One region of the Psychrobacillus sp. FSL K6-1267 genome, then DNA from elsewhere that is predicted to be linked to it. Evidence: a T-box and tRNA genes for the amino acid it is inferred to sense, from the RefSeq annotation. Region 1 holds a T-box; the other regions hold tRNA genes.

Evidence for each region. The T-box of region 1 lies ahead of thrS (threonine--tRNA ligase). A T-box ahead of a tRNA ligase gene usually reads a tRNA of that ligase, here a tRNA-Thr.
Region 2: it encodes a tRNA-Thr, which carries the amino acid that the T-box ahead of thrS (threonine--tRNA ligase) is inferred to sense. The anticodon was not compared.
Region 3: it encodes a tRNA-Thr, which carries the amino acid that the T-box ahead of thrS (threonine--tRNA ligase) is inferred to sense. The anticodon was not compared.

The regions. Positions count from the first base shown of each region.
Region 1 covers NZ_JBBOOR010000001.1:2,648,964-2,651,215, forward strand. The annotation lists gene thrS (threonine--tRNA ligase) at 1-1,155, opposite strand, end outside; T-box leader at 1,280-1,504, opposite strand; gene dnaI (primosomal protein DnaI) at 1,556-2,252, opposite strand, start outside.
Region 2 covers NZ_JBBOOR010000001.1:3,961,088-3,963,339, reverse strand. The annotation lists gene MHB55_RS20330 (hypothetical protein) at 141-287, shown strand; tRNA gene MHB55_RS20325 (tRNA-Asn) at 965-1,039, shown strand; tRNA gene MHB55_RS20320 (tRNA-Thr) at 1,047-1,119, shown strand; tRNA gene MHB55_RS20315 (tRNA-Val) at 1,227-1,302, shown strand; tRNA gene MHB55_RS20310 (tRNA-Tyr) at 1,324-1,407, shown strand; tRNA gene MHB55_RS20305 (tRNA-Gln) at 1,413-1,487, shown strand; tRNA gene MHB55_RS20300 (tRNA-Ala) at 1,509-1,581, shown strand; gene MHB55_RS20295 (GNAT family N-acetyltransferase) at 1,694-2,252, shown strand, end outside.
Region 3 covers NZ_JBBOOR010000001.1:96,043-98,294, reverse strand. The annotation lists rRNA gene MHB55_RS00525 (16S ribosomal RNA) at 1-61, opposite strand, end outside; tRNA gene MHB55_RS00520 (tRNA-Ala) at 197-272, opposite strand; tRNA gene MHB55_RS00515 (tRNA-Pro) at 288-364, opposite strand; tRNA gene MHB55_RS00510 (tRNA-Arg) at 371-447, opposite strand; tRNA gene MHB55_RS00505 (tRNA-Leu) at 464-552, opposite strand; tRNA gene MHB55_RS00500 (tRNA-Gly) at 568-642, opposite strand; tRNA gene MHB55_RS00495 (tRNA-Leu) at 660-744, opposite strand; tRNA gene MHB55_RS00490 (tRNA-Lys) at 768-840, opposite strand; tRNA gene MHB55_RS00485 (tRNA-Thr) at 847-922, opposite strand; tRNA gene MHB55_RS00480 (tRNA-Val) at 936-1,011, opposite strand; rRNA gene rrf (5S ribosomal RNA) at 1,038-1,153, opposite strand; rRNA gene MHB55_RS00470 (23S ribosomal RNA) at 1,282-2,252, opposite strand, start outside.

The DNA of each region.
Region 1 (2,252 bases):
ATCATTTAAAGTCATCCCGCGAACACGTTGAAGTCCCGATACAGCTCCCGACATTTCGTAACGATGCATAGTACCGAGCTCAGCAATGCGTAATGGGAGGTTGCGGTATGAATGCATGCCATTTTTGAAAATCATCATATGATGCGGACAGTTCATCGGACGCAATACTAATGTTTCGTTATCCATTTCCATTGGTGGGAACATAGAATCTTGATAGTGCTCCCAATGGCCTGAAGTTTCATAAAGATCTTTAGAACCCAGCACAGGTGTGTATACATGTTTATAGCCGAGCTTCAGCTCTTTATCCACGATATAACGCTCGATTACACGTCGAATAGTTGCTCCATTCGGTAACCAAAGAGGTAAACCTTGTCCTACCTTCAATGAGTTAGTGAAAAGTTCGAGTTCTTTACCAATTTTACGGTGATCACGCTCTTTTGCTTCTTCCAACATTTTCAAATGAGCTTGAAGGTCTTCTTTTTTGAAGAAGGCAGTTCCGTAAATACGTTGAAGCATCTTGTTGTCACTGTTACCTCTCCAATAAGCACCTGCTATGCTTAATAGCTTGAATTCCTTTAACTTGCCTGTAGATGGTACATGGACTCCACGACAAAGGTCAAAGAATTCACCTTGCTCATAAATAGAAACCTGTTCACCAGCAGGAATTGCTTCTAAAAGCTCTACTTTATACTCATCATCTTTAAATTTGTCAAAAGCTGCTTCACGAGAAACATCGTGGCGAATAATTTCGATATTTTCATTAATGATTTTTTTCATTTCTTTTTCGATCAATGGTAGGTCATCTGCTGTTATTGGCTCTGGAGAATCTATATCATAGTAGAATCCACTTTCAATAACTGGACCAATACCTAATTTAACATCCTTGAAAAGACGTTTAACTGCTTGTGCCAATAAATGCGCAGAACTGTGACGAAGAATTTCTAATGCCTCATCTGATTCCGGAGTGATGATTGCAATCTCCCCATCCTCTGTAATAGGTGTTTTTAGATCAATCAGCTTACCACTTAATTTACCTGCTAAAGCTTTTTTACGCAGCCCAGGGCTAATAGATTGAGCTATTTCTTCTGTAGTTGTAGATGAAGGAAACTCTTTTACTGCTCCATCTGGGAATTGTAACTTAATAACATCTGCCATTTTGAACACTCCTTAATTGTTTTAGATTAAATGCTGGCTTCAAAACTGTTCTTTCCTTGAACAGCTAAGCCTGTTCAGGTAATACGATTATTTATTTTAGACAAAATAAAAAACCCCATCCCGGTAAAGGGACGAGGTTTAAATCGTGGTTCCACCCTTCTTCTATCTATACGAGTATAGATGAAGCTCTGCATCGGCTAACGGGCCGGTGACCGGCAACTGCTACTTCAATTTCACAGCTACTGCTCGGAGGTGGTAAATCGATTGTCGATACTTAAGAAGCTTCCAGCCAAGGCTTCTCTCTCTATAAGTCGTACAAACTGATTATTGTCCTCTTCAACGCATTATTCTTATTCTTATGAAAATGATTATACGCCACGACTTTATCATTTGCAAGTAGTTATTTAAGCTCTCTCCAGTTTTTCCCTCGTAGAGCAACTGGATTAGTGAGTGCTTTAATCCGCTCCATAATACGCCCTGCCTTTACTACCTCTTTTTCTCCACGTTGCGTGTAGGAAAGATGATGTTGTAATTCATCGTAGTTAAAGTTCGAGGACATAAACGTCGGGAGTTGCTCTGACATTCTATAATGGAGAATTGTGCCTATAATCTCATCTCTTGTCCAGCTAGACATGGTTTCCGCTCCAATATCGTCAAGCATTAGCACTGGGGCCTTTTTCACAAACTCTACTTTTTCAGGTAGAGACTGATCTTGTATCGCTTGTTTCATTTCTCGCAGAAATTCCGGCACATATACAACGACAGAATGAATATGTCTAGCGGCTAGCTCGTTGGCTAATGCGCCTAATAGATAGGATTTACCAACACCAAACTTACCGTAAATATAGAGTCCTTTAGCTGGCAAGACATTTGTTCTTTCCCATTCGTTCAAGAAGTCTTTAGCAGCCCTTACCGCAACTACCCTACTGTCATCCTGTAAATCTAAACTTGAGAGACTCGCCTCCATCACTTCTTTAGGCATATGAATGCTGTCTATCATAGAGGTTACTTTTTTACGTTCATCCTCTATTACTCCTCGTTTACACCTTACATATTCTACATCTATTAGGTTTCGATCTAACACTAGCTTCGGCTCA
Region 2 (2,252 bases), 1.3 Mb from region 1:
TGCCCAACATATATTAAAATTAATTTAATCAATACTGAATATTTTTGCTAAAATAGAAAAAAATTATGAAGGTGTTCACGTTACACTAACGCGGCAGTTTCGTTACCGAAGGTATAAATTAGAGGATTCGGAGATGTTGGATGGCAAAGAAAAAAAAAGAAAAGCAGGATGGGTTTTTTAAAGAAATTTTAGGTGAGATTGGTGGTTCTATAATATTTGAAGTGGTCTGGAACATCATAATGTTTATACCAAGAGTAATAATTCGCTTGATTTCAACCCTTTGGTGAAGTCATTATTTCCTATTTTAACTTATAATCACTTTAGTAAAATGGACAGTAAATGCATGAGCTTGAAGATACACTTCCTAGCTCACTTTTTGTGAATTTTAAATCAACCTTTCTCTTTAACATAGCCTTGTTAATAAAAAGATAAAAAGTTCTCCACTTATAAAGAAATAGGATGGCTCCCGAAATTGTATCTTCGGTAGCCGCTCTACTCGTAGGAAGGACAACAATTCCCTTATTATCAAAAGCTGCATTAAAAACGTTTCGAGTGTTGTAGGTTGGCGCAGGACTGTCGATGCAATAGGATGACCGAAAAAGAGAGGGATTGTCGTGACGTAAGTCATGACAATCCCTCTCAAAAAACTCCTCGGTTATCTTATAAGTAAAAGACCAGTCCGAAGCCATCAGGAAACACACTATCCATTTCAGAAGGATCAATTAAACTAACTTTCCCTGTATAATTAAATATTTAAAGGCCAATATAACATGGTGAAGCAATTCCAATGAAATAATTCCAAATATAGAAAAAGGACACATATTTAAACTAAATATTTTACTTTAACTCCTTAAATTCTATAATATTACATTTTAAATATTTCATTGGGAAAATATCTAAATTAAGCTTGAAATTTAAAGTATACTTGTTATAATTATATTTGTACTTTAAATGATAAGAACGTTCCGAAGTAGCTCAGTGGTAGAGCAATCGGCTGTTAACCGATCGGTCGTAGGTTCGAGTCCTACCTTCGGAGCCATTTTTATGCTTCCATAGCTCAGTAGGTAGAGTGCTTCCATGGTAAGGAAGAGGTCACCGGTTCAAATCCGGTTGGAAGCTTTTCTCATTACTAAAAGCAGGGAAAACATACATAAAAAAGTGCTTGTTTTGAAGATAGCTTTATGCTAAAATATTTATTGTCCGGTTTTTAATTAGGACACAGCAACGGAGGATTAGCTCAGCTGGGAGAGCATCTGCCTTACAAGCAGAGGGTCGGCGGTTCGAGCCCGTCATCCTCCACCATTTATGTTTTATGATTAGCCTGGAGGGGTAGCGAAGTGGCTAAACGCGGCGGACTGTAAATCCGCTCCTTAGGGTTCGGCGGTTCGAATCCGTCCCCCTCCACCAGTTATTGGGGTATAGCCAAGCGGTAAGGCAACGGATTTTGATTCCGTCATGCCCTGGTTCGAATCCAGGTACCCCAGCCATTACAACTCAGCATAAATTGTGGGGCCTTAGCTCAGCTGGGAGAGCGCCTGCCTTGCACGCAGGAGGTCAGCGGTTCGATCCCGCTAGGCTCCATCTATAAAACTCTTTCCATTTAATATGGGAAGAGTTTTTTTGATTCAAAAAATATATTCATCATACTCTAAAAGCGTTATGATTAGAAAAAAGAACAAAGGGTGTGTAATCGGTGGAAAAATTAACTCATAAAGACGTTACGTTAAGGTTATTAACCGAATCGGATATATCTATGCTATGGGAGCTATACGAGCCTAGCGTATTTAAATATATGCTAAATAAGATAGAGGATGAGCAGCAGTTAAGGCAATGGCTACAAGCTGGTATTGAGCAGATGAATGACCAAAAAAATGCTATTGCTTATGTAGTAGAACACACTACTACCAAAAAAATAATGGGTACTACTCGCATTTATAACATAGATCGAGTTAATCATGCTTGTGAAATCGGTTCTACTTTCTATGGAAAACAATATCAACGTACACATGTGAACACGACATGTAAACTTTTGCTGCTCAATTATTGCTTTGAAGATCTTGGTATGATCCGCGTACAGTTTAAAACTGATGAGCTAAATTTGCCATCTCAACAAGCAATTGAAAGGATTGGGGGTATCAGAGAAGGTGTGTTAAGAAATGAACGCATCAGGTCTGATGGAACAGTTAGAAATACAGTGGTATACTCCATTGTGGATTATGAGTGGGCAGAGGTTAAAAAACAACTAAAGTTTT
Region 3 (2,252 bases), 2.6 Mb from region 1:
CTTGCATGTATTAGGCACGCCGCCAGCGTTCGTCCTGAGCCAGGATCAAACTCTCCATAATAGAGAACTTAAAAAGCTCATTTTGTTTTGCTGGCATCATCATTAAATGATGTCAAAAATTGTTTTGCGTCAATACAACCGAAGTTGTTTGATGCTATATGTCTTAACGTTTTGCATGTTCAGTTTTCAATGTTCATGGTGGAGCCTAGCGGGATCGAACCGCTGACCTCCTGCGTGCAAGGCAGGCGCTCTCCCAGCTGAGCTAAGGCCCCAATATTATAAATAACTGGTCGGGAAGACAGGATTCGAACCTGCGACCCCTTGGTCCCAAACCAAGTGCTCTACCAAGCTGAGCTACTTCCCGTATATATGGCGCGCCCGGCAGGAGTCGAACCCACAACCTTCTGATCCGTAGTCAGACGCTCTATCCAATTGAGCTACGGGCGCTAATGTTTCATAAAAGTGGTGCCGAGGACCGGAATCGAACCGGTACGGTAGTCACCTACCGCAGGATTTTAAGTCCTGTGCGTCTGCCAGTTCCGCCACCCCGGCACTTTGATGAATCTTTGGAGCGGAAGACGAGGTTCGAACTCGCGACCCCCACCTTGGCAAGGTGGTGTTCTACCACTGAACTACTTCCGCTCGGTTATTAAATTAAATGGTGCGGGTGAAGGGAGTCGAACCCCCACGCCTTGCGGCGCTAGATCCTAAGTCTAGTGCGTCTGCCAGTTCCGCCACACCCGCATATTTATTTCACAAAAAGTGAATGAGCCATGTAGGATTCGAACCTACGACCCTCTGATTAAAAGTCAGATGCTCTACCAACTGAGCTAATGGCTCGAAAAATGGTGCCGGAGAAAGGACTTGAACCCTCAACCTACTGATTACAAGTCAGTTGCTCTACCAGTTGAGCTACTCCGGCAGGAGTAAAGTTATGGTGGAGGATGACGGGCTCGAACCGCCGACCCTCTGCTTGTAAGGCAGATGCTCTCCCAGCTGAGCTAATCCTCCTGGGTAATATTAATTTCTTATTGCAAGCCCAGCGATGTCCTACTCTTGCAGGGGGAGACCCCCAACTACCATCGGCGCTGAAGAGCTTAACTTCCGTGTTCGGTATGGGAACGGGTGTGACCTCTTCGCCATCATCACTAGACTTGAATAATTTAATTGAAAGACAAGTTCTATTATAACAAGTTTGTAGAGTTTTACAAGCCTTATTATCAAAAAAATATTATTCTTTCAAAACTGAATAAACTGACATCATTAATAGAAACAAACAATTTGGTTAAGTCCTCGATCGATTAGTATTCGTCAGCTGCACGTGTCGCCACGCTTCCACCCCGAACCTATCTACCTCATCGTCTTTGAGGGATCTTACTTACTTGCGTAATGGGAAATCTCATCTTGAGGGGGGCTTCGTGCTTAGATGCTTTCAGCACTTATCCCGTCCACACATAGCTACCCAGCGATGCCCTTGGCAGAACAACTGGTACACCAGCGGTGTGTCCATCCCGGTCCTCTCGTACTAAGGACAGCTCCTCTCAAATTTCCTACGCCCACGACGGATAGGGACCGAACTGTCTCACGACGTTCTGAACCCAGCTCGCGTACCGCTTTAATGGGCGAACAGCCCAACCCTTGGGACCGACTACAGCCCCAGGATGCGATGAGCCGACATCGAGGTGCCAAACCTCCCCGTCGATGTGGACTCTTGGGGGAGATAAGCCTGTTATCCCCGGGGTAGCTTTTATCCGTTGAGCGATGGCCCTTCCATGCGGAACCACCGGATCACTAAGCCCGTCTTTCGACCCTGCTCGACTTGTAGGTCTCGCAGTCAAGCTCCCTTCTGCCTTTACACTCTTCGAATGATTTCCAACCATTCTGAGGGAACCTTTGGGCGCCTCCGTTACACTTTAGGAGGCGACCGCCCCAGTCAAACTGCCCGCCTGACACTGTCTCCTACCCGGGTTACGGGTATGGGTTAGAATTTCAATACAACCAGGGTAGTATCCCACCGACGCCTCCTCCGAAGCTGGCGCTCCGGGCTCTAAGGCTCCTACCTATCCTGTACAAGTTGCACCAAAATTCAATATCAAGCTACAGTAAAGCTCCACGGGGTCTTTCCGTCCTGTCGCGGGTAACCTGCATCTTCACAGGTACTATAATTTCACCGAGTCTCTCGTTGAGACAGTGCCCAGATCGTTACGCCTTTCGTGCGGGTCGGAACTTACCCGACAAGGAATTTCGCTACC